Regions from separate parts of the Kitasatospora fiedleri genome, predicted to be linked through region 1. Evidence: riboswitches for the same ligand, from Rfam matches in the RefSeq annotation. Region 1 holds a riboswitch; each other region holds the start of a gene.
The links. A riboswitch is a leader RNA that binds a small molecule or an ion and turns the genes downstream of it on or off. The one in region 1 is predicted to bind cobalamin.

Region 1 (7,283 bases):
GGCGGGCGTGCCCGCGTCGCCGCGGTAGCTGACGGACAGCGTGGGCAGCCGCAGCGCGTGCAGCAGCGGCAGCACCGGCAGCGCCTGCTCGCGGTCGACGCCCGGGCCGTGCACCAGGACCACCCAGGTGCCGCGGATGCCGGCGGTGCGCCAGGCCGGGAGGTCGCCGAGTTCGCCGGCCACCGCGACCTCCGCGTAGTCCAGGCCGAGGGCGGTGCGCGGGTCGCCGAGCAGCACCCGCGGGGTGACCCGGACCTCGGTGCCCACCGCCAGGGTGCCGCCGTCGGCGCGCTCCAGCCGCCGGACGACCCGGTCGCCGGCGTTGTCCAGCACCTCGCCCACCACGGCGTGGCCGCCCCCGCCCCACTCCAGCGCGTAGTGGCCGGGGCGCAGGGTGTCCGGGGTGGCGGTCAGCACCACCCGCCCGGGCCCCAGCGCGTGCACCTTCACCTTCATCGGCGCGGGCCCGAACGCCCCGCGCGCCGGGTCGGGGCGCACCACCCGGTCCGACACTCTCCGGCCGAGCAGCAGGAAGGCCGCCGCTCCGGTTCCTGCGGCGGCGGCTGCGACGACGGCGGCGGTTCCCCAACGCATGGCGGTCTCCCGGGTCCTGGCGGTCCTGTCCTCCCAGTCCACCTGCCCGCAGGACGGACGGCGAATCGGGGCGGCGCGGCGGGTGACGGGACGGCGCGGTCGTCGCACCCGGGATTGACCGGGCGCGGACGGCCTTCAGGTCCGGCGCTTCGCTGCCGTACGCGGTCCGATGGCGACCGCCCGGTCGGATCGTGGGTGGTCCGGCCGGTGAGGCAGCCGGGATCTGCCGGTCCGTCGGGCAGGAGCGGCAGGGCCGAGGCCCGCGGTGTGCCGGCGCCGGAAGGGCGGCGGCGGGGGCGCGGGAGGATGTCCGTCCCGGGTCACGGGGAGGGGTCCGGCAGGAGCGGGCGCATGAAGGTGCGTTCGTAGCGCAGGACGCAGCCGCTGTCGTCCCTGATGCGGTCCGCTTCGACGAAATCGGGGTCCTTGCCGAACAGGGTCCGGTACTGCTCGTAGGCTGCGAGGCTGGGGAAGCTGAAGAGGGCGAGCGCCTTGTCGCTGGCGCCCTCCGCCGGCAGGAAGTAGCCGTGGTGCGTGCCGCCGTGCCGGTTGACCAACTCCATCCAGCGGCGCCCGAACCTCTCGAAGGCTTCGATCTGCGCCGGATCGATCACGTACTCCACTACGCAGGTCATCATGCGTCGAGGCTGGCGAGTTGGCGCGCGCGGGCCGTCCCCGCTCCCCCGGGACCAGCCGCTCGCACGCGGAGGCCGAGCCGCCGGCCGGTCGGACGCGGGTTCGGGCGCGGTCTCAGGCGCGGTCGTGGAGGGTGACGTGGTAGCCGTCGGGGTCGGCGAAGGTGAAGGTCCGGCCGAAGGGGCCGTCGATCGGCGCGGAGACGATGGTGTGGCCGTCGGCGGCGAGGGCGTCGTGGACGGTCTGGACGTCGGTGGCGTGCAGCCAGATCGCGGTGCCGATGCCGGGCCGGGCGGCGGAGTCGAGGTCGGTGCCGGGGACGAGCTCGCGGAGGGCGAACGCGATCGGCCGGGTCGCGAAGACGACGGCGTGCGGCGGTCCGGCGGGTGAGCGGACGAGGCCGAGGTAGCGCTCGTAGAACGCCTGCGAGGCGGCGAGGTCGCGGGCCTGCAGCGAGAGGAAGTCGGGGCCGGTGGCGGGCATGGCGGTGCTCCTTTCCTTCGTGTCAGATTCCTGACACGCACCAACGTATGTCAGACTACTGACATGAGTCAAAGCGGCCCCGGCCCCGGCATCGACCTGGACAGCTCACTGGGCTACCTGCTGAAGGAGGCGTCGAGCGTCCTGCGCTCGGCCATGGAGGAGGTGCTGCGGCCGCTCGGCATGACGGTGACGCACTACTCCTGCCTCGAACTGCTGGCCCAGCGGCCGGGCCTGTCCAACTCCGAGCTGGCGCGCGGCGCGTTCGTGACCCGGCAGTCGATGAACGTGCTGCTCCAGAACCTGGAGCGGGACGGCTACGTGACCAGGCCCGCGGAGCCCCCGGTCGGGAAGGCCCTGCCCGCCCGGCTCACCCCCCGGGGGCGGCGGAGCCTGGAGCGGGCCAGCGCGGCGGTCCGGTCCGTCGAGGTCAGGATGCTGGCGGGCATGACCGAGGCCGAGCGGTCGGACGCGCTCCGGAGCCTGCGGAGCATGGTCCGCTCGCTGCGCGACGGCCCGGACGGCCCGGACCACCGGGACGGCCGGGAGGGCGGCGCCGGCGCGCCCGCCGCACACCCCTCCTGAGCTGGCACCTTGCCCCGCCGACCCGCCCGGCGGGGCCCGGTCCGGGGTGTGACCAAACCCTCCGCCGGCTCGGTTGACTGCCCCGAAGCGGGCGTGGTGGGATCTTCGGGCCAAACGGAGGCAAGCAGAGGAAGCCGGTGCGAGTCCGGCGCGGTCCCGCCACTGTGACCGGAACACCCCGCGCGGGGTGACCGGAAGTCAGGAGACTCTGGCCCCCGTTCCGTCGATCCGGGGCGCGGACCCTGAGTGAGGACACAACGCCATGGGGGCAGCCCCGTACCTGGTGGGCGCGGCCGCGGGATACCTCGCGGACGCCCGGTTCGGAGATCCCCGGCGCGGCCACCCCGTCGCCCTGTTCGGCACCGCCGCGGCCCGGCTGGAGCGCAGCCTGTGGCACGACCACCGCGGGGCCGGGGCGCTGCACACCGCGCTCGCGGTCGGCGCGGTCGCGGGCGGCGCGGGGCTGGCCGTCCGGGCGGCGCGGCGCTCGCCGCTCGCGGCGGGGGCGCTGGCCGCCGCGGCGGCCTTCACGGTGCTGGGCGGGACGTCGCTGACCCGGGAGGCCCGGACGATCGGGCGCTCGCTGGCGGACGGCGACCTGGCCGGGGCCCGGGAGCGGCTGCCGCACCTGTGCGGGCGCGACCCGTCCGGCCTGGACGAGCGGCAGGTGGCCCGGGCGGTGGTCGAGTCGGTCGCCGAGAACACCGCCGACGCGGTGGTCAACGCCCTGGTGTGGGGCGGCGTGGCGGGCGTGCCGGGGCTGCTGGCCTTCCGGGCCGTCAACACGCTGGACGCGATGGTCGGGCACCGGTCGGCGCGCTACCGCCGCTTCGGCTGGGCCGCGGCCCGGCTGGACGACGTCGCGGGCTGGCCGGGCGCCCGGCTGACCGCGCTGCTCACCGTCGCCGCGTCCGGCGCGCCCGGGCGGACCTGGCGGGTCTGGCGGCGGGACGGCTCCGCGCACCCGAGCCCCAACGCGGGCCAGGCGGAGGCCGCGTTCGCGGGCGCGCTGGGCGTCCGGCTGGGCGGGACGCTGCGCTACGGCGAGCGGGTCGAGCACCGGCCGGTCCTCGGCGCGGAGCTGCCGCCGGTCGGCGCCCCCGACATCGAACGGGCCTGCCGCCTCTCGCGCCGGGTCGGCGCGCTCGCCCTCGCCACGACGCTCGCCGCGCGGGCCGTCCTGGCCGGGCGGCGCGGGTGAACCCGAGCGCGCGGCGCGCGCGGGCGGGGCGACCGGCTCCGGCTCCGGCCCGTTCCGGCGGACCGCCCGCCTCCGTCCGTCGTTTCCCGCGTCCCGTCCGGGCCGCTGCGCCCTCCCCTCTTCCCCTCCGTTGTGAAGGAGTCCTGCCGTGAACGGCGCGCTGCTGGTGGCCGGTACGACCTCGGATGCGGGGAAGAGCGTGGTGACGGCGGGGATCTGCCGGTGGCTGGCCCGGCAGGGGGTGCGGGTGGCGCCGTTCAAGGCGCAGAACATGTCGCTGAACTCCTTCGTGACGGTCGACGGGGCGGAGATCGGGCGGGCGCAGGCGATGCAGGCGCAGGCGGCGGGGGTGGCGCCGGAGGCGGCGATGAACCCGGTGCTGCTGAAGCCGGGGGCCGACGGGCGCAGTCAGGTGGTGCTGCTGGGGCGGGCGGTGGCGGAGGTCGGGGCGCTGGACTACCGGGAGCGCAAGCCCGTCCTGCTGGAGCGGGCGCTGGAGTGCCTGGCGGACCTGCGGTCGCGGTTCGACGTGGTGGTGTGCGAGGGCGCGGGCTCCCCGGCGGAGATCAACCTGCGGGACCGGGACATCGCCAACATGGGGCTGGCCTCGGCGGCCCGGCTGCCGGTGGTGGTGGTCGGGGACATCGACCGCGGCGGGGTGTTCGCGTCGATGTTCGGGACGCTGGCGCTGCTGTCGCCGGACGACCAGTCGCTGGTCGCGGGGTGGCTGGTCAACAAGTTCCGCGGGGACGCCCGGCTGCTGGCGCCGGGCCTGGAGATGCTGCGGCAGCTGACCGGCCGCCCGGTGCTGGGGACGTTCCCGATGCTCCAGGGGCTGTGGCTGGACGCGGAGGACTCGCTGGACCTGGCTTCGGTCGCGGCGCGCCCGGCGGCGGGCGCGCCGGTGGGGGCGCAGGTGCTGCGGGTCGCGGTGGTGCGCTTCCCGCGGCTGTCGAACTTCACGGACGTGGACGCGCTGGCGCAGGAGCCGGGCGTGCTGGTGCGCTGGGCGACCCGCCCGGAGGAGCTGGCCGACGCCGACCTGGTGGTGCTGCCGGGCACCCGGGCCACCGTCGCCGACCTGGCGTGGCTGCGGGCGCAGGGGCTGGCGGAGCCGCTGGCGGCCCGGGTCGCGGCGGGGCTGCCGGTGCTGGGGGTGTGCGGCGGGTACCAGATGCTGGGGCGGGAGATCGTCGACGAGGTGGAGTCGAAGGCCGGTGCGGTGGACGGCCTGGGGCTGCTGCCGACCCGGGTGGTGTTCGGCGCCGAGAAGGTGCTGGCCCGGCCGTCGGGGGTGGCGCTGGGCGAGCGGGTGGAGGGGTACGAGATCCACCACGGCGTGGTGGCGGTGGAGGGCGGCGAGCCGTTCGTCGCGGACGCCGCCGGCCGACCGCTGGACGGCTGCCGCACCGGCGCGGTGTGGGGGACGACCTGGCACGGCGTGCTGGAGAACGACGCGTTCCGGCGGGCGTTCCTGGCCGAGGCGGCCCGCGCCGCCGGGCGGTCCTTCGTCCCGGCGCCGGACACCTGCTTCGCCGCCGCCCGCGAACAACGGCTGGACGCACTGGGCGACTTGGTCGCGGAGCACGCCGACACGGACGCGCTGTGGAAGCTGATCGAGAACGGGGCACCGGCGGGTCTGCCGTTCGTGCCGCCCGGGGCTCCGGCCCCACTGGAGATGGGGAGTGCCAAGTGACCGAGGCCCGTTATCCGTTCACGGCGATCGTGGGCATGGACGACCTGCGGCTGGGGCTGCTGCTGAACGCGGTCTCGCCGGCCGTGGGCGGGGTGCTGGTGCGCGGCGAGAAGGGGACCGCGAAGTCGACGATGGTGCGGGCCCTGGCGGGGCTGCTGCCGTCGATCGACGTGGTGGCGGGCTGCCGGTTCGCCTGCGACCCGGCGGCGGTGGACCCGCAGTGCCCGGACGGGCCGCACCAGGGGGCGGCGGGTGCCGAACGGCCCGCGTTCCTGGTGGAGTTGCCGGTGGGCGTCTCCGAGGATCGAGTGGTCGGCTCGCTGGACCTGGAGCGGGCGCTGGCCGAGGGCGTGAAGGCGTACGAGCCGGGCCTGCTGGCGAAGGCGCACCGCGGGGTGCTGTACATCGACGAGGTGAACCTGCTCCAGGACCACCTGGTGGACCTGCTGCTGGACGCGGCGGCGATGGGCCGCTCGTACGTGGAGCGCGAGGGCGTGTCGGTGCGGCACGCGGCGCGGTTCCTGCTGGTCGGGACGATGAACCCGGAGGAGGGCGAGCTGCGCCCGCAGCTGCTGGACCGGTTCGGCCTGACGGTGGAGGTCGCGGCGACCCGGGACGCGGACGAGCGCGCCGAGGTGGTGCGCCGGCGGCTCGGCTACGACGCCGACCCGACCGGCTTCGCGGCGCGCTGGGCCGACCGGGAGCGGGAACTGGCCGAACGGATCACCGCCGCCCGGGAGTTGCTGCCGCAGGTGGAGCTCTCCGACCTGGCGCTGCGTCAGATCACCGCCGTCTGCGCGGCGTTCGAGGTGGACGGCCTGCGGGCGGACATCGTGATGGCGCGCACGGCGGTGGCGCTGGCCGCCTGGGCGGGCCGCACCGAGGTGCGGGAGGAGGACGTCCGCACCGCCGCCCGGCTGGCGCTGCCGCACCGGCGGCGGCGCAACCCGTTCGACGCGCCCGGGCTGGACGAGGAGCAGTTGGACCGGACGCTGGCCGAGCACCGGCCGGAGGAGCCGGAGGAGCCCCAGGGCCCGCCGGAGGACGACGGCCCGGACGGTGGCCCGGACGGCGGCGGACCGGAGAACGGTGGCGGCCCGGACGGCGGCGACGGCGGCGACGGCGGCGGGCCGGACGGCGGTGGCGGCGCGCCGGAGCCGTCCGGTCCCGACGACCTGCCCGCGCAGGAGGGTCCGACCGAGGCGCCCGCCCCGCCGCGGCAGCGCCCGGGCGGCGGGCGGGAGTCGGCGCCGGTGGCGTCCGAACAGCCCTACCGGACGCGGCTGTTCAAGGTGGACGGGACGGGACGGGGCGCGCAGGGTCGCCGCTCCCCCGCCGAGACGGACGCCGGGCACACCATCCGGGCGCGCCGCCCGCGGGGCCGGCTCTCCCGGCTGCACCTGAGCGCGACGCTGCGCGCGGCGGCGCCGCACCAGGCGGCGCGCGGGCGCAGCGGCCGGGCGCTGGTGCTGCGCCGGGACGACCTGCGCGAGCAGGTCCGCCGGGGGCGGGAGTCGAACCTGGTGCTGTTCGTGGTGGACGCCTCGGGGTCGATGGCGGCCCGGCAGCGGATGACGGCCGTCAAGGGCGCTGTGCTGTCGCTGCTGATGGACGCCTACCAGCGGCGCGACAAGATCGGCATGGTGACCTTCCGGGGCGCGGACGCGGAGCTGGCACTGCCGCCGACCTCCTCGGTGGAGGTGGGCGCGGCCCGGCTGGAGCAGCTGCCGACCGGCGGCCGGACGCCGTTGGAGGCGGGCCTGCTGCGGGCGCACGAGGTGCTGCGGGTGGAGCGGCTGCGCGACCCGGACCGGCGTCCGCTGCTGGTGGTGGTGACCGACGGCCGGGCCACCGGCGGCAAGGACGCGCTGGCGCGGGCCCGCCGGGCGGCCGGGCTGCTGGCCGCGCAGGGCGTGGCCGCGGTGGTGCTGGACTGCGAGTCCGGCCCCGTCCGGCTGGGCCTGGCACGCGAGTTGGCGGCGCACCTGAACGGTGACGCGGTGAGCCTGGAGGAACTGCGGGCCGAGGGCGTGGCCTCGCTGGTGCGGGAGACCCGGACGACCATGACGACGATGCGAAAGGCGGCGTGAG
Region 2 (7,283 bases), 4.4 Mb from region 1:
CTTGGCCTCCTCCAGCACGGGGTCGGGAAGCGCCCGGTGGAGGATCCGGGCCGCCTCGGTGGGGAACACCCCGTCTTCGAGTAGGCAGTTCTCCCGCAGCCTCCGCAGCCAGGTCAAGGCCTGCTCCAGCATGGTTCGTTTCGTGCCGCGGCCGGCGTACAGCACGTCGAGGAGCTCACCGTCTCCGGCGGAGTGTGCGGCGAACTCCTCGTCGGCGGCCCGGGCGGTCAGCGCGGCCGTGACCGCGGCGCGTGCCCGCCCTAGGGTCAGGTCGTCGTGTCCGGACACCGTACGGACGTGCGCGAGCAGCCGGGAGGCCTCCCGCAACGGTGGCAGGTGGGCGGTGCTCCAACGGACGGCATCGGCCAGGGAACCGTCCTCCAACTCGCCGGGCGCGCCCAGGCGGGGCGGCAGGACCAGCGAGTCGCGCCACGCGGCGAGCGATTCGCCAGCCTGTTGGGCGGCCTCGCGGGCCGTCGGACGGGGCTCCCCGCCGTGCGCGAGCTGGGAGCGGAACGCTTCGAGGTCCAGGACCTGCGGAGCGAGTTCGGTGGCCCGTGAGGCCAGGCCGAGCGCTTTCTCCGCCGAGGAGAAGTCGGTCTCCTCACCCTGCCAGAAGTGGCCGAGGAACTCCCCGCCCCGACGGCCCTCGTACTCGAGCCGCTGTTGGGCCTGCTGCCAGGCGACCGCGTCCGGCAGTGCGGCGAGGACGGCCTTCGTGCATTTGGCACCCGCCGGCAGCAGGGTTCGTACGGTACGACGATCGGCCCGGCACGCGGAGGACAGGCGTGCGGTGATCGAGCGATGCACGGTGGCGAAGCGTTGGGCCACATCCACCAGCGAAGTCTCCGCCAGGACTTGCTCGGTGAACTGCCGACGGGCCTTGTCGCGGGCCGCACGCAGATCGGCGATCGCGTCGGACAGCCGGTCCAGGGCGGTACGGGCCTGGGCCGCACCGGCGGGAGTGAGCCACTGCGCCGGGGGCTTCTGGGTCTGTTCCGGCAAGGACAGACCGGTCAGCTGGACCAAGCGCAGGCCCTGGGCGCAGGTCTCCGGCGCGGGGACGCCGTACACGCGTGCCGCGTTGGCGAGTTGCTGCAGTGCGCGTTCCAGGTTCCGCGCATCGGCCGTCAGCCGGTTGGTGAGGGCATCGACCTGTACGGCGGTGGCCTCGGCCAGGTCCAGGCCGGCCGGGACGAGCTCCGCCAGTGCCCGTTCCTGCGGTCCGGGTTCGGGGGAGACCGGTGCGAGGGGATCCGCGAGTTCGGCCCAGCCCGCTCCGAGCAGGTCGCGGGCCTTCCGCTCGGAGGCTTCCACTGCCTCCAGCCGGCGTTCGAACATCCGGATGCCGTCAGTGATCCGGTCCGGTTCGGTCGTCAACCAGGGCAGGGGGACGGCGGGCCGACCGGCACCCAGCCGGATGGCGTTGATCAGACGCTCGACGTCGTAGAGGCCGTCCCAGCCCATGGCCTCCAGTAGCGGGCCATGTGGGGCCAAGGCTCCGCGCAGGCCGGCGAAGTCTTCCAAGGCCCTTGCCAAGGCGTCCAGTTCACCGCCGGATTCACCGAGTCCGCGCCAGACGAACGACTCGCCCTCCACCGCGGGCCGCCAAGACCGGGAAACCCACCGCGCGCCGTCGAGGATGCCGCGCAGCAGTTCCTCGGTGAGGCCGACCGCGTCGAACTCCCGTTCCGGGGCGAGCTGCGGCAGGGAATGCAGCAACGAGACCCGGCCCAGGACGTCGTGCAGGGAGCGATTCATGCCCTCGTGGTGCTCGTTCATCGCGGCGGCGTACCCGGAGAGTTCCCGGCGCAGCTCCTCTGCGGTGAGGAGCTCGTCCCGACGCGCGGCGGGGAAGGAACGGCGGGGCGCGGCGAGCGCGCGGCCCAGCTCCTGTGCGACCTGCTTGCGGTTGGCGGTGTTGCTGTGCAGGGCGAGGACGTAGTCGTCCAGACCGACCTGTTCGAGGCGGTTGCGCACCACGTCCAGCGCGGCGGCCTTCTCGCTGACGAACAGGACACTGCGCCCTTGCTCCAGGAGCCCGGCGATCATGTTGGTGATGGTCTGGCTCTTGCCGGTACCGGGCGGGCCGTCCATCACGAAGCTCCTGCCGTCGATCGCGGCGGCGACGCACTGGCGCTGGGAGGAGTCCGCGTCCAGCACGAGCGGGGCTCTCTCCGGCGGTTGTTTCTGGTCTATCAGGTCGAGCGGCACCGGATCGAAGTCGAAGCAGCCTGCGGTGTCGGCCGGACCGGAGCCCAGCCCCAGGGTGCGCACCAGCGGGCTGCCCAGGATCCTCTGCACGTTGTCCCGCAGGTCCCGGTACATCACCTCCTTGCTGGAGTTGAAGGCGTCCAGCACCACACGTTCGCTGACCTGCCACCCCGTGCGGCCCGAGACGGTCCTGCGGACCTGCTCCAACAGGGCCACGGCGTCAGTGAGGTCGATCTGTTCCGGGGCGGGCCATTCGAGGCCCATCTCCTCCATCTTGACGGCTAGCGCCGGGTTGAAACTCGGCTCCTCGTCCCCGTTGAGTTCCAGGAGGAAGGAGTCGCCCCTCCACTTGCGCAGCCGCACCGGCACCAGCAGGAGGGGAGAGGACACGGGATCGGCGTCGGCGGCCGGCCGCCACTGGAGGAAACCGACACCGAGGTGCAGGACCCACAGGCCGAAGTCGTTGTACTTCTCCTGTGCGACGGCGGCCAGGCGCTTGAGGTGCCTGTCCTGCTCGCCCTGGGTCGCCTTGGTCGTGCGGAGGGCGAGCCGGGTCCCGCCGGTGCCCGTGCGAGAGGCGGGTGTGTCGAGGGGGCGGCCTCCGGTCGGCTTCGTGAGCGGGAGGTCGGAGTATCCGAACGGTTCGACCGATGTCCCGGCATCCGGGCTCGTCTCCGGCACTGGGGCGAACAGGCAGCCCTTGGGCAGCGCTTCCAGCACCCGCGCCAGTTCCGGGGCGACGATGTCCGTGCCCGCCTGTCTGCCGCCGCGACGGTAGTGCACCAGCCGGTTGCGAAAGCCCAGGTCGATCAGGGACTTCTGCCAGGACTCCAGGAGCGGCTCCAGGGGGTCGGTGGCGCTGCGCTGTCCGGAGCGGCGGTGAACCATGCAGATGACTCCGTTCAAACCTGTCAGATCGTGTGAATGTCGTGCGGATTGGGTGGGGGCAGCATAGTGCGTTCGTCCGGTTGCGCAGGGTGTGTTCAGCGGTTCGTGCCGCAATCGGGATCGGCGCGGCCGGACGCTTGCGCGGCTGGTGCTCGTCTAGCGTCCGCCCCATCGACGGGAGCACGATTTCGGCGCACCGGGTGGTGCCGATGTGCCCGCGCTGCCAGCGGTCCTGACGCCGCGTCACGGGCAAGCCTTGACGCAAGGTTGACCGGGCCTTGGGCGAGGCCCCGGAACGCCGCTCCTATTGTCGGGTCCATGCCCGCTCTCCCGTTCCAGGACCGGCGCCCCGCCCCGGCGCTCCCGGTCCTGCCGTACCGCAAGCCCACCCGCGGCCGCGACTACTGGGTCCTGGACGACGTCCTTCCGGACCCGGACGCGGTGCGCGCCCGGCACCTGGCGCGCACCGACTGGGACGAGGGCTACCCGCACAAGCCGGAGTCCTGGCCGGGCCTGCGGGCCATGCCCGGCCTGGAGCCGGCGGAGCTGGCGCAGGTCGAGAAGCTGGTCCGGGAGGCCACCGGCGCGCCGCGGATCTGGGCGCTGGACGAGGCCGAGGGCGGCACCTTCAACCACAACTGCGTGCAGGTGGTGGGCGCCGGGGAGTGCGAGCCGCGCCCGCACACCGACTCCCGCTCGCTGTGCCGCTACGCCGCCGTGCTGTACCTCAACCCGGCCGTCCCCAAGCGCTGCGGCACCAGCTTCTACCGGCAGAGCCTGCCCGGCGGCCGGCTCGGCGGCAACAGCGTGGTCGCCCCGCACAACAACCTGGTGGACGCGCTGGGCACCCGCTTCGTCCCGCCGGACTCCTTCACCGAGGACCTGGCCGTCCCGCACCGCTACAACCGGCTGCTGCTCTACACCGCCAACCTGATCCACACCGCGACCGAGTACCACGGGACGGCGCTGGAGGAGAAGCGGATGACCTGCGTCTTCTTCTGGATGGCCTGACCCGCGCTCAGCACGCCGCTGACCAGGCGTGATCTGCGCCACCCCGGCCCGGGTGCGCCCTTGCCGCGGCACCCGCGGCGGGCCTACGGTGGGCGGGCCGTGGTGCTCGGGAAGCCGGTGCACCGTGTCCGCCACCGAGTGCGCGGCACGGGAGTCCGGAGCGGCCCTCGCCACTGTGATCGGGGAGTCGTCGGCTCCCACCCCGTGCCACTGGCCCCGCGGCCGGGAAGGCCGGGCGCCGGCGCGCAACACCCCGTCAGCCAGGAGACCGGCCACGGCATCTCACGAAGTGATCCACGAGGTGCTGGAGCGTGATCCGCGGATGACCGCGCCCGAATCGACCCTGGCCGGGACCGGCCCGGTCGCCGTCCTGCCCGCCCTGCGCTGGCGGCGCGAGGACACCCTGCGCACGGCCGGGCTGATGGCGGTGATCCTGGCCCTGCACGCGGTGGCCTTCGGGACGCTGCTGTTCCTGGTGGTGCCGCACGACTACCGGGTCGGCACCCAGGTGTTCGGCGTCGGCCTGGGCGTCACCGCGTACACCCTGGGGATGCGGCACGCCTTCGACGCCGACCACATCGCGGTGATCGACAACACCACCCGCAAGCTGATGGCGGACGGCCGCCGCCCGGTCTCGGTGGGCTTCTGGTTCGCGCTCGGCCACTCCTCGATGGTGGTGCTGATGGCCGCCCTGGTGGCCGGGGGCGCGGCGCTGGCGGGCACCCTGATGGACGAGGACTCGACCACCCACCAGGTGCTGGGCACCGTCGGCACCACCGCGTCCGGCGCCTTCCTCTACCTGATCGCGGCGCTCAACCTGGTCGCCCTGTTGGGCATCTGGCGGGTGTTCCGGGCGATGCGGGCCGGGGAGTACGACGAGGCCGAGCTGGAGAAGCACCTGGACGCCCGGGGCTTCCTGGCCCGGCTGCTGAACCGGGCCACCCGCTCGATCAGCCGCCCCGGGCAGATGTTCCCGGTCGGCATGGTGCTCGGTCTGGGCTTCGACACCGCCACCGAGGTCACCCTGATGGTGATGGCGGGCTCCGGCGCGGCCTCCGGCCTGCCCTGGTACGCGGTGGTCTGCCTGCCGCTGCTGTTCGCCGCCGGGATGAGCCTGTTCGACACCCTGGACGGCACGTTCATGAACATCGCCTACCAGTGGGCGTTCTCGAACCCGGTCCGCAAGGTGTACTACAACCTGACCATCACCGGGCTGTCGATCGCGGTGGCCTTCGTGATCGGCACCATCGAGCTGGTCGCCGTGCTGCACGACAAGTTCGACCTGACCGACCCCGTCACCGGCTGGATCGCGGGCCTCGGCCTGGACAACGTCGGCTTCGTGATCGTCGGCCTGTTCGTGGTGGTCTGGGCCGCCGCGATCGGCTACTGGCGGATCGCCAAGCGCTCCGGGCGTTCGGCGGCGCGGGGGCGGACGCGTCCTGACGGGGCGTCAACCGGCGGCCAGGATCAGCGTCCCGGCCACCGCGAGGCCCGCGCCCACCACCTGCACCCGCAGCAGCCGCTCCTTCAGCAGGCCGCGCGCCATCAGCGCGGTGACCACCGGGTAGAGCGAGGCCAGCACGGCCGCCACCGCCACCGAGCCCAGGTGCGAGGCGGCCGCGTACAGGCCGTTCGCGGCCACGTCGGCCACCCCGACGGCGGTCAGCGCGGGCAGCGACCGGGCGCCCGCCGAAAGCCCGAGGGGCTGTCGGCGGGCCGCGGCGGCCAGCATCCCGGCCCCGACCACCGCGTTGGTCAGCCGCTGCACGCACAGCGTCAGCAGCAGGGCGCCGCCCGCGCTGGCGTGCGCGACCAGGGCCAGCACCGCCCCGAAGGCGAACGCCGCGCCCAGCGTCAGCACCAGCACCCGCCGCCCGACCGCGGGCCCGCCGCGCTGCGGGCCGCCCGCCAGGGCGACCCCGGCGACGGCCACCGCGATGCCCAACCCCTGGACGGCGCCCGGCCGTTCGCCGAGGAACAGGCCGACGCCGATCGGCACCAGCACGCCGACGGTGGCCAGCGGCGACACCACGCCCATCGGCCCGAGCGCCAGCGCCCGGTAGAACGCCAGCAGCGCGAACGGCCCGACCACGCCCGCCGCCACCGCGTACCAGAGGACGGGGGACGCCCCCGGCCAGCCGCCGGTGGCGGTCACCGCGACCGCGAGCACCGCGGCGGCGGCCGACTGGGAGAGCACCACCACGGTCAGCGCGGGCACCCGCCGGGTGATCGCCCCGCCCCCGTAGTCGGCGACGCCCCAGAGCAGGCTGGCGAGCAGCGCGAACGCGGCGCTCACCGGAGGAGCCGGTAGGCGGACAGCATGGTGGACCCCGCAGTACAGTCGGTGGATCTGTCGATGCCGCCGCAGCATAGTTCAACCTGCTGCACTCGCCCAACCAGAATATTGGACTGCCCGTGCCGGACGCCGATCTCGTCACCCAGGCCCTCGCCCGCAACCTCAAGCGCCTGCGGCTCGAACGCGGCCACACCCTGGACGCCCTGGCCGCCCGCTCCGGGGTCAGCCGCGGCATGGTCGTCCAGATCGAACAGGCCCGCACCAACCCGAGCGTGGGCACCGTGGTCCGGCTCGCCGACGCGCTCGGGTCTCGATCGCCCGGCTGCTCGACTACGACGAGACCTCCGCCGTCCGGATCGTCCCGCCGAGCAGGCCGTCCGGCTGTGGAACGGCCCCGGGGGCGGCAGCGGCACCCTGCTCGGCGGCGCCGAGGCCCCCGGGCCGCTGGAGCTGTGGTCCTGGCGGCTGCACCCCGGCGAGTCGCACGCCTCCGACCCGCACCCGCCCGGCACCGTCGAGATCGCCCGGGTCGACGAGGGCGTGCTCACCCTCACCCTGGACGGCCGCGAGCACCGCGTCCCGGCCGGGGCCACCGCCTCCTACGAGGCCGGCACCGCGCACGGCTACCGCAACGACGGCGACGCGCCCTGCCTGGTCACCATGGTGGTCTCGGTCCCCCCGCCCGGCGCGTAACCGACAGCCGGCCGACGACCGACCGCCGACCGTCGGCCGGACACGGGCGAAGGGCCCCGGGGAAGCCCCGGGGCCCTTCGCGTCACGCCGTGCGCCGTCAGCCGCCGTACCTGCGCCGGTACAGCTCCACCCGGCCCTCGGTGTCCATCAGCCGGGCCTTGCCGGTGTAGAACGGGTGGCT
Region 3 (7,283 bases), 5.3 Mb from region 1:
GCTGCTCGACGCCCTGGTCGCGGCGGCCGAACCGGCCTTCACCTCCGCGCAGGCCGCCGACCTGGCCAGGATCGGTCTCGCCAACTACTTCGCGGGCGCCCTGCTGATGCCGTACTCCGCCTTCCACACGGCCGCGGAGGAGGTGCGCTACGACATCGAACTGCTCCAGGCACGCTTCGGCGTCGGTTTCGAGACGGTCTGCCACCGGCTCTCGACCTTGCAGCGCACCGGCCGACGGGGCGTGCCGTTCTCGTTCCTGCGCGCCGACCGGGCGGGCAACATCTCCAAGCGGCAGTCGGCGACCGACTTCCACTTCTCCCGGCTGGGCGGCACCTGCCCGCTCTGGACCGTCTACGAGGCGTTCTCCGCCCCCGGGCGGATCCTCACCCAGGTCGCCGAGATGCCCGACGGCAAGCGCTACTTCTGGATCGCCCGGACGGTGACCCACGGCGGCCACGGCCACCGGGCGCCCCGCAGCGAGTTCGCCGTCGCCCTCGGCTGCGAACTGCGCCACGCCCACCGTCTGGTGTACTCCGAGGGGATCGCCCTCGACGGGGGGCGGGCCGCGACCCCGATCGGCCTGGGCTGCCGGATCTGCGAACGGACCGACTGCGCCCAGCGGGCCCGCCCCCCGGCCGCCGGCCGGCTCGTGGTGGACCCGGACCGGCGCACCCGGGTCCCCTACCCGGTGGCCGACGGGGAGGAGTACCCGGGAGCCGGGTGAGCCCGGCGGCTACACGGAGGCCGGCACCGGCCGCTGGCCGGGGCCGTCGTAGGAGGCGAGCGGGCGGATCAGGGCGTTGTGGGCGAGCTGTTCGATGATGTGGGCGGTCCAGCCGGTGATCCGGCTCATCACGAAGATCGGGGTGAAGACGGGGGTGTCGAAGCCCATCAGGTGGTAGGCGAGGCCGGCCGGGTAGTCGAGGTTGGGGTGGATGCCCTTGCGCTCCAGCATGGCCTCGCGCAGGGCGGTGTGCAGGGCGGCCAGCCGGGTGACCTCCGGGTCGGCGGACTGCGCGACCAGCCGGTCGAGGGCGGCCTGCATGATCGGGACGCGGGAGTCGCCGTTCTTGTAGACGCGGTGGCCGAAGCCCATGATCTTGCGCTTGGAGGCGAGCGCCTCGTCGAGCCAGTCGGCGGCGCGGTCCGGGTCGCCGATCTCCTCCAGCATGTGCATCACCGCCTCGTTGGCGCCGCCGTGCAGCGGACCCTTGAGGGCGCCGATCGCGGCGGTGACGGCGCTGTAGAGGTCGGAGAGGGTGGAGGTGACCACCCGGGCGGTGAAGGTGGAGGCGTTGAAGCTGTGTTCGGCGTACAGCACCAGGGAGATCTCGAAGCAGCGCACCACCTCGGGGGCGGGCACCGCGCCGAAGCACATGTGGAAGAAGTTCTCGGCGTACCCGAGGTCCGGGTCCGGGGCGATCGGTGACAGGCCGCGGCGGCGGCGCTGGTCGGCGGCGACGACGGTGGGCAGTTTCGCCAGCAGGTTCAGCGACTTGGCGAGGGCGGGGGCCGGGCGGCCGTCGTCCTCGGTGGGGTCCTCGGCGCCGAAGAAGCTGACGGCGGTGCGCAGCACGTCCATCGGGTGGCAGGTCTCGGGCAGCTTGGCCAGCAGTTCGGCGGTGGTGCGGTCGAGCGGGCGCAGCGCGCTCTCGCGGGCGCGGAACTCGCGCAGCTGGGCCGGGTCGGGGAGTTCACCGTGCCACAGCAGGTGGGCGGTCTCCTCGAAGGAGCGGTGGGCGGCCAGCTCCTGGACGGGGTAGCCGCGGTAGGTGAGGGAGTTGGTCTCCTGGATGACGGTGGAGATCCCGGTGGTGTCGACGACGACACCGGCGAGGCCGCGGTGGACCCCGGGCGTGGTGGCGGGCATGGGTGAACCTCCGGTGCGTCAGGTGCCGGGCGGCAGGGTGAAGTCGAAGACGGCCGAGTCGAAGGCCGCGTACTCCCGGTAGCCGAGCAGCTCGTACAGCCGGGAGCGGGTCTGCATCCGGGGCAGCAGGGACTCCTGGGTGCCTTCGGCGGCGATGGTCCGCAGGCCGTCCTCGATCGCGCCCATCGCCAGGCGCAGCAGGGTGACGGGGTAGAGGGCGATGTTGTAGCCGAGGTCCGTCAGGGTGCGGGTGTCCAGCAGCGGGGTCTTGCCGAACTCGGTGAGGTTGGCGAGCAGCGGTACGTCCACGGCTTTGCGGAACGCCTCGTACTCGGAGAGGTCGGCCAGCGCCTCGGGGAAGACCGCGTCGGCGCCCGCGTCGACGTAGGCCTTGGCGCGGGCGATCGCGGCGTCGAGTCCTTCGACGGAGCGGGCGTCGGTGCGGGCCATGAGCAGGAAGTCGGGGTCGCGGCGGGCGTCCACGGCGGCCCGGATCCGGCGCACCATCTGCTCGCGGGGGGTGACGGTCTTGCCGTCGAGGTGGCCGCAGCGCTTGGGGTTGACCTGGTCCTCCAGGTGGAGGCCGGCGACGCCGGCGTCCTCCAGGAGTTGGACGGTGCGGGCGGCGTTCATGGGTTCGCCGAAGCCGGTGTCGGCGTCGATGAGCACCGGCAGGTCGGTGGCGCGGGTGGTCTGCTGGGCGCGCTGGGCGATCTCGGTGACGGTGGTGAGGCCGATGTCGGGCAGGCCGAGGTCGGCGGCGAGCACCGCGCCGGACAGGTACGCGGCCTCGAAGCCCAGATCCTGGATCAGGCGGGCGGAGAGCGGGTTGATCGCGCCGGGCAGGCGCAGCAGCCGGCCGGAGGCGAGCTGTTCGCGGAAGGCCCGGCGGCGCTGGGCGGGGGTGGTGCGGGTGTGCAGCATCAGAACAGGCCCTTCGGCAGGGTCGCGTCGAAGGCGCGCACCGCTTCGGTGTCCACGGCCGGGAACAGCTCGCCGAGGTCGGCGGCCCCGAGTTCGGCGAGGCCGTCGGCGGCGGCCAGGAAGCGGTCCTGGTCGGCGGGGGCGACGACGTCGGCGGCGAGGGTGCGGAACTTGCGCTGGTAGGCGGGCCGGTCGAAGGGGCGGGCGCCGGCCGGGTGGGCGTCGGCCACGCCCAGCTCGTCCTCGACCACCGAGCCGTCGTCCAGCGTGATCACCACGCGCCCGCCGAAGGCCCGGCGCTCCGGGTCGGGGTCGTGGTAGCGGCGGGTCCACTCCGGGTCCTCGACGGTGGTGATCTTGCGCCACAGCGCGACCGTCTCCGGGCGCCCGGCCCGCTCGGGGCGTAGGAGCGCTCGTGGTGCCAGCCGCCGTCCTCCAGGGCGACGGCCAGGATGTACGGGATCGAGTGGTCGAGCGTCTCGCGGCTCGCCGTCGGGTCGTACTTCTGCGGGTCGTTCGCGCCGGAGCCGATCACGTGGTGGGTGTGGTGGCTGGTGTGCAGGACGACCGAGCGGACCCGCTCCAGCGGGCCGGCCTTCTCGCGCAGCCGCCGGGCCAGGTCGATGATCGCCTGGGCCTGGTACTCGGCCGAGTACTCCTTGGTGTAGGTGTCCAGGATCGCGCGGCGCGGCTCGTCCGGCCCCGGCAGCAGCACCCCGTAGTCGGCGGACGGGCCGTCCAGCATCCAGGCCAGGAAGCCGTCCTCGCCCTCGTAGACCGGCGACGGCGAGGTCTCGCCGCGCATCGCCCGGTCCACCGCCTCGATCGCGACCTTCCCGGCGAACGCGGGGGCGTACGCCTTCCAGCTGGAGATCTCGCCCTTGCGGGACTGCCGGGTGGCGGTGGTGGTGTGCACCGCCTGCTGGACGGCCTGGTAGGTGACCTCGGTCGGCAGCCGCAGCAGCGCCCCGAGGCCGCAGGCGGTGGCCGCGCTCAGGTGCGCGACGTGGTCGATCCGGTGCGCGTGCAGGCAGATGCCCTTGACCAGGGCGACGTGCACCTCGTACGCCGCGACGACGCCCCGCAGCAGGTCCGCGCCGGTCCGGCCGGTGTGCTGGGCGACGGCCAGCAGCGGCGGGATGTTGTCGCCGGGGTGCGAGTAGTCGGCGGCCAGGTAGGTGTCGTGGAAGTCGAGTTCGCGCACGGCGGTGCCGTTGGCCCAGGCCGCCCACTCCGGGGAGACCCGGGTGCCGCTGCCGAACACCGAGGCGCCGGGCGCGGCCGGGCGGTGCGCCAGGGCCTGGGCGCGGGCCACCGCCACCGGGCGGCGCAGCAGCGAGGCGACGGCCACCGACGCGTTGTCGATCACCCGGTTGACGGCCATCCGCACGCTCTCCGGCTCCAACTCCTCGGTTCCGGTGGCCACCGAGGCCAGCTTCCAGGCGAGTTGCTCCTCGCGCGGGAGGCGGTCGGCGCTGGGGTGGACACGGACGCGGTGCTCGATCACGGGACTCCTCGGAGGCGTCGGCTGCTGGGGTTCGCATGATCGAGACTGCCGGTCGCACCGCGGGCGGTCCAGCAGGCCACACTGCGGAATCCGCACCCGGCGGACCTGCGAATCGGCGAATCCTGCGAAGAACCGGAGGCGCACCGCCGACCGGGGCGTCCGTCGGCGGGGTGCGTGCGCCCTTGACCCGGCCTTCGGCGCCTCGCCATGATGGGCCGTCATGTTTCCTGACTCCGCCGTCGGGGGAAGTCCGGTCCGAATCCGGCGCTGACCCGCAACGGTAGGCCGTCGACGGCTGTCGACGGCGAGCCCGATCACCCGGTGGCGGAGGTGTACGTCCACTCCTCCCGTCGTGGTCTGCGGGTCGGAGCTCCGAGGGCTGCGCCGCCGCGCGCCATCTCCTCCGGGCCCCGCGCGCAGGTTCGGAAAGGCTCTCCATGACCGTGCTCCGCCGCCCCCTGCGCCTGCTCGCGATACCGGCGCTCGCCCTCGCGGCCACGCTCCCCGCGGCCGTCCCCGCCCAGGCCGCCCCGGTCCCCGCCGGCACCGCCGCCCTCCGGCCGGACGCCGCCGCTGCGGGCTGGCTGGCCCGCCAACTCGTCGACGGCGACCACTTCGAGACCGTCTTCGACGGCACCGCCTACCCCGACCAGGGGCTGACCATCGACGCCGTGCTGGCCTTCGCCGCCTCGCACAGCTCCGACGAGGCCGCCGCCCGTGCGACCGCCTGGCTCGCCCGGCCGGAGAACACCGCCGGCTACCTGGGCGACGGCACCATTGAGGCGTACGCGGGCGCCACCGCGAAGCTCCTGCTCGCAGCCGAGGTCCGCGGCGTGAACCCGGCCGCCTTCGGCGGTGTCGACCTCCCGGCCCGGCTGCGCTCCTTGCAGACGCCCAGCGGCCGGTTCTCCGACCGCTCCCAGTGGGGCGACTACAGCAACTCCTTCGGCCAGTCCCTGGCCGTCATCGCCCTCACCCGCACCCCCGCCGGGGCCCCGGCCGCGGCCGTCGACTTCCTGGCCGGCAGCCAGTGCGCGGACGGCGGGTTCCCGGTCTCCTTCGGCCAGGCCGCCTGCACCGCCGACCCGGACGCCACCGCGCTCGCCGTCCAGGCCCTCGCCGCCACCGGACGCGCCGCGAAGGCCGCCGCCGGACTGAACTGGCTGAGCGCGCACCAGAACGCCGACGGCGGGTTCGCCGCGGCCGGGGCCGCCGCCTCCAACGCCAACAGCACCGGGCTCGCCACCGAGAGCCTGCTGTCCTCCGGCCGCCTCGTGGCCGGGCTCAAGGGCTGGGGCGCTCTGGTCAAGCTCCAGCAGGGCTGCGCCGCCGGTTCGGCCGTCCGGGGCGCGGTCGCCTACGACGCCACCGGCTTCGACCCGGGCAACGCCGCGCGCGCCACCGCCCAAGCCGTCCTCGGGCTCTCCGGCACGCCGCTGGTCTCCCTCTCGGCCCGCGGCGCCCGCCCCACCGCACCTGTCCTCGCCTGCCCCGCGGCCCACTGAACACCCTGACCGGCCGACCTTCGGAACCAGGAGCACCTCCATGAGCGACACCCTCACGCCCACCCGTCCGGCCCGCCGCACCCTCGGCTCGATCGCCGCAGCGGCGGCACTGACCGCCGGCCTGCTCGGCGTCTCCGCCGTCCAGGCCCCACAGGCAAAGGCCGCGGCCTGCTCCGGCACCACCGGCGTCACCGTCGTGGTGGACTTCACCGCCGTCGGCGGCGGCATCCAGACCGGCTGTGCCCCGGGCGACCCCGCCAGCGGCCTCGCCGCGCTCACCGGCGCCGGATTCTCGTACGCGTTCCACCCGCGCTACCCCGGCTTCGTCTGCACGATCAACTCCCTGCCGACGACCTGCACCAACCCGACCGGCAGCGCCTACTGGTCGTACTGGCACGCTCAGCACGGCACCGCCTGGACCTACAGCAGCCTCGGTGCGGGCAGCTACAACCCGGCCCCCGGCGAGGTCGAGGGCTGGTCCTTCGGCGCGGGGCCCAGCCGGGCATCACCGCCCCCTGAACCGGTGACGCCGGTGCCCCGACCCTCGTCGAGAGGGCCGGGGCACCGGCGTTCCGCTCAGCGGGCGGACGTCCGCGCGCGTCGGAGCAGCCGGGCGGCGAACAGGGCCGTGACGGCCGCTGCTGCGGTGAAGAGCACGGTGTTGCCGACCACCCCCACCGAGGTCAGCCAGCCCGGATCGCTGCCGTCCGGCAGCACGGTGTCGGCGAACAGCCCGCCGACCCCGGTCGCCGTACCGCGCAGCAAGTAGACGCCCCCCACCGCGACGAGGCCGACCGGCAGGGTCAGCACCGTCGCCGCCAAGTAGTACCGCCCGTTCCCGCTCAGCCCGCCGAGCGCCGCCAGCGCCCCGACCAGGGCCACGTAGCAGGCCCCCGGCCATGTCGACCGTCCCATCGGTTCCCCCTCCGTCGCTTCGGTTCCCGGGCGGCGCGATCCCTTCCCGGGAGAGGTGTTCCCACTGTCTGCCCGACGCGCGGTCAGCTGCCGTAGCGGAGCGAGACCGTATCGCCGACGTTGACCACGGTGCCACGGGTCGCGGCGGTGGCGGTGGCGCCGTCCAGGCTGACCTTCCAGGTCGAGGAGCCGCTGTTGGCGGTGCCGTTGACGGCGGTGACGGTGCCGGTGCCGCTGGAGGGGGTGACGGAGGTGACGCAGCCGCTCGGGTGGCGGTGGCGGCGGCGTCCAGGACGGCGCCGAGCGTCGTGGTGGTCCCGGTCGGGGTGAGCGTGACGGCGCAGACCTTCAGGGCCCCGGCGGTGCCGTTGTCGACGACCAGCGCGATCCGGGCGGCGGTGCCGGAGGTGAACGCGGAGGTGGCGACCCAGGTGGGGGCGCCGGAGGTGACGGGGGCGGGCGGGGCGGCGGTGAACCCGGCGCCGGCCACGGCGCGCAGCCCGTCCACGGAGGCGTACGCGGACGGCGAGGCGTCGGTGGACAGGTACTTGAAGCCGCCGCC
Region 4 (7,283 bases), 1.5 Mb from region 1:
GTGCCGGTTCCGGCCGGTCCGGCGCGCTGCCTACGGTGGGGTGGTGACAGATCGTCGACGCAGCGGGTACCTGGGGGCGGCGGGCGCGTTCGCCGTCTGCATGGCCGGCACCACGCTGCCCACCCCGCTGTACGGGCTGTACCAGGAGCGGATCGGGTTCTCCGAGCTGATGGTGACGGTGGTGTTCGCCGTCTACGCGCTCGGGGTGATCGGCGTGCTGCTGCTGTTCGGGAACGTCTCGGACGCGGTGGGCCGCCGCCCGGTGCTGCTGTGCGGGCTGGCCTGCGCGGGTGCCAGCGCGGTGGCCTTCCTGGCCGAGCAGGGACTGGCCTGGCTGTTCGCGGGCCGCCTGCTGTCGGGCTTCGCGGCGGGCCTGTTCACCGGCACCGCCACCGCGTACGTCCTGGAGCTGGCCCCGCCCGAACACCGGGCCCGGGCCGGTTTCGTGGCGACCGCCGCCAACATGGGCGGCCTGGGCTGCGGGCCGCTGCTGGCCGGGCTGCTCTCCCAGTACGCGCCGGGGCCGCTGGTCCTGCCGTTCGCCGTCCACCTGGCCCTGCTGGCGCTCTCCTGCGCGGTCACCTGGGCGCTGCCGGAGACCGTCGACGGGGCCCGCCCGCTGCGCACCGCTCGGCCCCGGCGGCCCGCGCTGCCGGCCGAGGTGCGCGGGGTGTTCGTGCCCGCCGCGATCGCCGCGTTCGCCGGGTTCTCGCTGCTGGGCGTGTTCACCTCGGTCAGCCCGGCCTTCCTCGCCGAGGACCTGGGGGTGCGCAACCACGCCGCGGTCGGCCTGATCGTCGCCGCCGCGTTCTTCGCCTCCACCGTCGGCCAGTTGCTGGTGCCCCGGCTCGGTGCCCGGCGGGCGATCCCGCTGGGCTGCCTGGTGCTGATCGGCGGCCTCGGCCTGCTCGCCCTCTCGCTCGCCACCGCCACCCTCGCCCCGCTGGTGCTGGCCGCCCTGGTCGGCGGCGCCGGGCAGGGCATGGCGCTGCGCGGCGCGGTCGGCGAGGTCGCGGACGCCGCCCCCGCCCGGCACCGGGGCGGCGTGCTCTCGGCCCTGTTCGTGGTCGCCTACCTGGGCATCTCCATCCCGGTGATCGGCGTCGGCCTGCTGTCCGGCCCGCTCGGCCTCGCCGACGCCGGGCTGGTCTTCACCGCCTGCATGGCCGCCCTCGCCGCCGCCTCCGGCACCTTCCTGCTGCGCCGCGCCCGCTCCTCCCCCGCTACCTGACCGGACGTCATACCTGGTCAGCAGCACGCCAGTTGGCTCCCGGGTACGACGCATCCGGCCCGTCCGCGCCCGTACGGTGGCCCCGGCCGGAACGGACCGGCCCGGACGGATCGGGGCGGCGGCGCTGCTCGCGGCGGCGGCGCCGGCACGGGCGGGCGCACCGGGCACGGCACCGGCGGGCGCGCCGCCCGTCAGGCCGCCGTGACCGACTGCGGGAAGGCGAAGACCCCGTCGGGGTCGTAGCGGCGGGCGGTCCGCTGGAGCCGCGGCAGGTTGGCACCGTAGTAGGCGCGGCCCCAGTCGGGCAGGGTGGCGTCGATGTAGTTGACGTACGCGCCGGGGGCGCCGAGCCGGGCGAGGCCGTCGCGGATCTCGTCGACGGTGGCGCGGACCCGGTCCTCGGTGGCGGGGGTGGCGCCCGCGTAGACCTGGGCGCTGGCGAGCGAGTCGCGGTGCGGGAAGGCCGTCGCGTCGGGGGCGGGTTCGGCGACCGCGCCGCCGAGCGAGTCGAGCAGCAGGTCGACGCCGGTGCGGCCGGTCATCAGCTCGGTGAGCCGGGCCGGGTCCACCGGGCCGGGGCCGAGCATCCGGGAGGTCGCGACGAAGCCGGTGCGGGTCAACCGCCCGCCTTCCCAGGTGGGGTGGCACTGGGCGACGGTGTCGTTGGCGCAGCCCGCCATGAACTTCATCGCGCCCAGGTAGTCCTTGGCGGCGACGGTCCGGCCGGTCGGCCGGGTGCCCGCCGCGCGCACCAGCCGGTCGATCTGCCGGTTCGCGCCGTCCGGTTCGCCGACCCAGCAGCCGACGACCTTGCAGGTGGGCGGGTTGCCGCCGGAGATCTGGCAGCTGGCCCAGAGTTCGGGCGGCGCGTCGGCGACCCACTGCTGCCAGGCGCCGAGCACCTGCGGGACGGAGCCGGCCGGGAAGGGCAGGACGAAGACGGTCAGGCCGGGCGCGGGCGGGGTGTCGAAGGTGAACCGGGTGACCACGCCGAAGTTCCCGCCCCCGCCGCCGCGCAGCCCCCAGTGCAGGTCGGGTTCGTGCTCGGCGTCGGCGGTCAGCACGCAGGAGTCGGCGGTGACGACCTCGGCGGCGGTGAGCCGGTCGCAGGTCAGGCCGTACCTGCGGGCCAGCACGCCGATGCCGCCGCCCAGGGTGAGGCCGCCGATGCCCACGGTGGGGCAGGACCCGCCGGGCAGCAGTCGGCCGGCGGCGGCCAGGCCCGCGTAGACCTCGATCAGCCGGGCGCCCGCGCCGACCTCGGCGCTGCCGTCGGGGTCGACCCGGACGGTGTTCAGCGCGCGCAGGTCGATCACCAGGCCCCGGTCGGGGATGCTGTAGCCGAGGTAGCCGTGGCCGCCGCTGCGGGCGGCGATCGGAGGCCGTGGCCGCGCGCCACGTCCAGGCAGGCCCGGACGTCGTCGGCGGAGGCGCACTTGGCGACCGCGCCGGGGAGTTGGCCGTCGTTCAGCTCGTTGAAGCCGAGCCGCGCCGTCCCGTAGCCGGGGTCGGCGGGCAGCACCAGCCGGTCGCCGAGCCGCTGCCGCAGCGCCTGCCAGTCCGGCGGCGCGGCCCGCCACCCGCGCTGGCGGGGCGGGAACGCCCGTACCGAGCCCGAGCCCGAGCCCGGGCCCGCGTCGGCACCGGCGGCCGGACCCGACCCCGGGCGCGCACCCGCACCCCGGTCCTGCGCGCGGGCCGGGGACGCGCCCGCCGCGAGCCCCACCCCCAGTGCTCCGCCCACGGTCAGAAAACGACGACGGTCCATTGTCACGACGCACCTTCCTCCCCCGCGCCGGGCGCACGGAGGCTCTGCGCCGATCGTCACGCCCCGCCCCGCCGCCGCCCGGCCGCGGCCCGCCGGAGTGCGTCCGATGGCCCAGCGCGCGTCCGTGCGCGCACGACGCCCCGCCGGGGTCCGCGCGCCGGGGCTGCCGGTCGGAGCGCCCGCCGGGGCGCCCGCCGACCCGGGCCGGTGAACGCGCCGGGCAGCAGGCACAATCGCCGGTATGCGTACTCTTCTCGTCATCGGCATCGGCGCGGGCGACCCCGACCACCTCACCCTGGAGGCGGTCAAGGCGATCGGCCGCACCGACGTGTTCCTGCTGCTCGACAAGCCGGAGGAGCGGCAGGACCTGATGCGGCTGCGGCGGGACATGATCGCCGAGCACGGCCGGGCCGGGCACCGGGTGGTCGAGCTGGTGGACCCGGCGCGGGACCGGTCGGCGGCCGGGTACGCGGAGGCGGTCGAGGAGTGGCGGGAGCGGCGGGCCGACCTGGTGGAGCGGGCCGTGGCCGAGGAGCTCCCGGACGGCGGGACGGGCGCGCTGCTGGTGTGGGGCGACCCGTCGCTGTACGACAGCGTGACCGCCGTGCTGGACCGGGTCCTGGCGCGCGGGCGGACCGGGTTCGGGTACACGGTGGTGCCCGGCGTCAGCAGCGTCTCGGTGCTGGCGGCCCGCCACCGCACCACGCTGACCCGCACCGCGCGGCCGGTGCGGATCACCACCGGGCGGCGGCTGGCCGCCGAGGGCTTCGGGCCGGGCGCCGAGGACGCGGTGGTGATGCTGGACGGGCAGGCCGCGTTCACCGCCATCGACCCGGCGGGCGTGCACATCCACTACGGGGCGTACCTGGGCACCGAGGACGAGATCCTGGTCTCCGGCCCGCTGGCCGAACAGGCCGACCGGATCGCCGGGTTGCGGGCCGAGGCCCGGGCCCGCAAGGGCTGGATCATGGACAGCTACCTGCTGCGCCGTACCGACGGCTGAACGCCGTCCGGCCGCCGCCCGTCTGCCCGCGCCCTGCCAGCAGCCCGCCCGCCGCCGTCCGTCTGCCCGCGCCCGCCGCCGTCCGCCGCCGTCCGTCCGTCCGTCCGCGCGTCCCACGGACCGGACAGCTGCCGGACTTCGCACCGGAGAACGCCCGGTCCGTTCTACACTGGCCGCGCAACTGGTTCGCCCTGTCCGCCAGGCAGGGCGTCGCAAGAGGGAACCCGGTGGGAATCCGGGACTGCCCCGCAGCGGTGAGTGGGAACGACCGCCGTCATACGCACTGGGTCCGGACGGACCTGGGAAGCGACGGCCAGTAGGTGCCCGGGAGCGTCGAGCCTCCCCGGGCGGGCCCGCGAGTCCGAAGACCTGCCCGTTGCCCGGGTGCGACCGTTCGCGCCCGGTGACCGGTGACCTCGAGGGCGGGTCGGTACGGACACCAGGCGGGCAGGCGCGGTCGAGCGCGGCACCGCCCGGTCTCGGCACCCTCCGCGCCTCCTGCGCACCGGACCCAGGATCAAGGCTCGCGAGGAGAGTCCCCTTGACTGCGAAGTCCGTAGCCGCGGCAACCGTTCACGGATACCCCCGCCAGGGCGGGAACCGGGAACTGAAGAAGGCGATCGAGGGCTACTGGCGGGGCACCGTCACCGCCGACGCGCTGCACTCCACCGCCGCCGAACTGCGCTGCGCCAACTGGCGGCAGCTGGCCGGCGCCGGCATCACCGAAGTCCCCACCGGGGACTTCTCGTTGTACGACCACGTGCTGGACACCACGGTCGCCGTCGGCGCGGTCCCGCCCCGGCACCGGGCCGCGTACGAGGCCGACCCGCTGGACGGCTACTTCGCGATGGCGCGCGGCACCCAGCAGGTGGCGCCGCTGGAGATGACCAAGTGGTTCGACACCAACTACCACTACCTGGTGCCGGAGTTGGGCCCGGACACCGCGTTCGCCGCGCACTCCGCCAAGCAGGTCGGCGAACTGCGCGAGGCACTCGGCCAGGGCTACCGGGCCCGCCCGGTACTGCTCGGCCCGGTCACCTACCTGCTGCTCGCCAAGCCCGCGCCCGGCGTGGCCGCCGACTTCGAACCGCTCACCCTGCTGGACCGGCTGCTGCCGGTGTACGCGGAGCTGCTGGCCGACCTGCGGGCGGCCGGCGCCGGGTGGGTGCAGCTCGACGAGCCCGCGCTGGTGCAGGACCGCACCCCGGCCGAGCTGAACGCCGCCGCCCGCGCCTACCGTGAGCTGGGCGCGCTCACCGACCGCCCCAGGCTGCTGGTCGCCTCCTACTTCGACCGGCTCGGCGAGGCGCTGATCACCCTGGCCAAGGCCCCCGTCGACGGCCTGGCGCTGGACTTCACCGGCCCGGCGGCGGGCAACCTGAGCGACCTGGCGGCCGTCGGCGGCCTGCCCGGCAAGCGGCTGGTCGCGGGCGTGGTCGACGGCCGCAACGTGTGGATCAACGACCTGGAGACGTCCCTCGCCACCCTGGCGACCCTGCTCGGCCTGGCCGACACGGTGGACGTCGCCCCCTCCTGCTCGCTGCTGCACGTCCCGCTGGACACCGCCGCCGAACGCGACCTCGACCCGCAGATCGGCCGCTGGCTGGCCTTCGCCCGGCAGAAGGCCGCCGAGACCGCCCTGCTGGCCCGCGCCCTGCGCGAGGGCACCGCCGCCGTCACCGCCCAACTGGCCGCCAACCGGGCCGACCTGGCCTCCCGCGCGGCCTCCCCGATCACCCGCGACCCGGCGGTCCGGGCCCGGGCCGCCGCCGTCACCGAGGCCGACACCCGCCGCGACGCCCCGTACGCCGTCCGCGCCGCGGCGCAGAAGGCCCGGCTCGGACTGCCGCTGCTGCCCACCACCACCATCGGCTCCTTCCCGCAGACCGCCGAACTGCGCTCCGCCCGAGCCGAGTTGAACGCCGGACGGATCGACGCGGCGGACTACCGCAAGCGGATGGAGGCCGAGGTCCGCGAGGTGGTCGGCTACCAGGAGCGGGCGGGCCTGGACGTGCTGGTGCACGGCGAGCCCGAGCGCAACGACATGGTGCAGTACTTCGCCGAGCAGCTCACCGGCTACCTGGCCACCCGGCACGGCTGGGTGCAGTCCTACGGCACCCGGTACGTGCGTCCGCCGGTGCTGGCGGGCGACATCTCCCGTCCGCACCCGATGACGGTCGACTGGTACCGCTTCGCGCAGGACCTCACCGACCGCCCGGTCAAGGGCATGCTGACCGGCCCGGTCACCATGCTGGCCTGGTCGTTCGTCCGCGACGACCAGCCGCTGGCCGACACCGCCCGGCAGGTCGCCCTCGCCCTGCGCGACGAGGTGGCGGACCTGGAGGCGGCGGGCGCCGCCGTGATCCAGGTCGACGAACCCGCGCTGCGCGAGACGCTCCCGCTGCGGCGCGCCGGCTGGCCCGCGTACCTGGACTGGGCCACCGACGCGTTCCGGCTCACCACCTCCGGGGTCCGCGCCGACACCCAGGTCCACACCCACATGTGCTACGCCGAGTTCGGTGACATCCTGCGCGCCATCGAGGAGTTGGACGCGGACGTGATCTCGCTGGAGGCCGCCCGCTCGCACATGCAGGTGGCGCACGAGCTCGCCGAGGCGGGCTACCTCGCCGAGGTCGGCCCGGGCGTGTGGGACATCCACTCCCCGCGCGTCCCCTCCTCCGAGGAGGCGCTGGCACTGCTGCGGGCCGGGCTGGCCGCGATCCCCGCCGAACGCCTCTGGGTCAACCCGGACTGCGGCCTGAAGACCCGCGGCTGGACCGAGACCCGGGCCTCGATCGACAGCCTGGTCACCGCCGCCCGCACCCTGCGGGCAGAACTGGCCGACTGACGTCCCGCCCGCGACGGACGGGGCCGGAACGGCCGCGCCGACGGGCCGGAACGCCGACGGGCCGGAACGCACCTGACGTGGTGCGTTCCGGCCCGTCGGGCACGCCGCTAGGGGCGGCGGGGGCCGCCGTGGCGGCCGGCTCGGCGGTGCGGGCCGGCTTGGGCAGCAGGAGCCGCTCGGCGAGGTGGCCGAAGAGCAGGCCGAAGGACAGCCAGAGGGTGAGCTGGATGGCCAGGGCCGCGACCCGGAACTGCCAGAGCAGGGTGGCGGAGAAGTCCTCGGGGACTTCGTTGATCGCGGGCAGCAGGACGTACCCGAGACCGATCAGCACGGCGTAGCCGAGCCCGGCCACGACCGTGGCGTTCCAGTTGCCCAGCCGCGGGGCGAGCTGCTTGCCGGCCACCACGGCGGCGACGGCGAGCAGCACGCTCAG

Region 2: it holds a riboswitch for cobalamin, as region 1 does, so the genes downstream of both, QMQ26_RS06455 (HoxN/HupN/NixA family nickel/cobalt transporter) here and QMQ26_RS25965 (cobalamin biosynthesis protein) in region 1, are expected to answer to the same signal.
Region 3: it holds a riboswitch for cobalamin, as region 1 does, so the genes downstream of both, QMQ26_RS02245 (prenyltransferase/squalene oxidase repeat-containing protein) here and QMQ26_RS25965 (cobalamin biosynthesis protein) in region 1, are expected to answer to the same signal.
Region 4: it holds a riboswitch for cobalamin, as region 1 does, so the genes downstream of both, metE (5-methyltetrahydropteroyltriglutamate--homocysteine S-methyltransferase) here and QMQ26_RS25965 (cobalamin biosynthesis protein) in region 1, are expected to answer to the same signal.

What each region holds. Positions count from the first base shown of each region.
Region 1 is NZ_OX419519.1:5,699,006-5,706,288, reverse strand. It holds gene QMQ26_RS25985 (alpha/beta hydrolase family protein) at 1-594, opposite strand, end outside; gene QMQ26_RS25980 (NIPSNAP family protein) at 915-1,232, opposite strand; gene QMQ26_RS25975 (VOC family protein) at 1,345-1,713, opposite strand; gene QMQ26_RS25970 (MarR family winged helix-turn-helix transcriptional regulator) at 1,777-2,295, shown strand; cobalamin riboswitch at 2,397-2,526, shown strand; gene QMQ26_RS25965 (cobalamin biosynthesis protein) at 2,558-3,496, shown strand; gene QMQ26_RS25960 (cobyric acid synthase) at 3,645-5,192, shown strand; gene QMQ26_RS25955 (putative cobaltochelatase) at 5,228-7,282, shown strand.
Region 2 is NZ_OX419519.1:1,320,686-1,327,968, reverse strand. It holds gene QMQ26_RS06465 (DUF4011 domain-containing protein) at 1-3,102, opposite strand, end outside; gene QMQ26_RS06460 (DUF6445 family protein) at 3,421-4,113, shown strand; cobalamin riboswitch at 4,197-4,404, shown strand; partial or broken gene QMQ26_RS06455 (HoxN/HupN/NixA family nickel/cobalt transporter) at 4,436-5,539, shown strand; gene QMQ26_RS06450 (DMT family transporter) at 5,564-6,409, opposite strand; partial or broken gene QMQ26_RS06445 (XRE family transcriptional regulator) at 6,529-7,102, shown strand; gene QMQ26_RS06440 (type B 50S ribosomal protein L31) at 7,200-7,283, opposite strand, start outside.
Region 3 is NZ_OX419519.1:408,228-415,510, reverse strand. It holds gene QMQ26_RS02265 (short-chain fatty acyl-CoA regulator family protein) at 1-724, shown strand, start outside; gene QMQ26_RS02260 (bifunctional 2-methylcitrate synthase/citrate synthase) at 734-1,870, opposite strand; gene prpB (methylisocitrate lyase) at 1,889-2,794, opposite strand; partial or broken gene QMQ26_RS02250 (MmgE/PrpD family protein) at 2,794-4,301, opposite strand; cobalamin riboswitch at 4,522-4,641, shown strand; gene QMQ26_RS02245 (prenyltransferase/squalene oxidase repeat-containing protein) at 4,739-5,806, shown strand; gene QMQ26_RS02240 (hypothetical protein) at 5,847-6,575, shown strand; partial or broken gene QMQ26_RS02235 (hypothetical protein) at 6,805-7,283, opposite strand, start outside.
Region 4 is NZ_OX419519.1:7,228,509-7,235,791, reverse strand. It holds gene QMQ26_RS32890 (MFS transporter) at 101-1,231, shown strand; gene QMQ26_RS32885 (FAD-binding oxidoreductase) at 1,423-2,550, opposite strand; gene QMQ26_RS32880 (hypothetical protein) at 2,544-2,975, opposite strand; gene cobF (precorrin-6A synthase (deacetylating)) at 3,241-4,002, shown strand; cobalamin riboswitch at 4,168-4,393, shown strand; gene metE (5-methyltetrahydropteroyltriglutamate--homocysteine S-methyltransferase) at 4,544-6,850, shown strand; partial or broken gene QMQ26_RS32865 (CbtA family protein) at 6,966-7,283, opposite strand, start outside.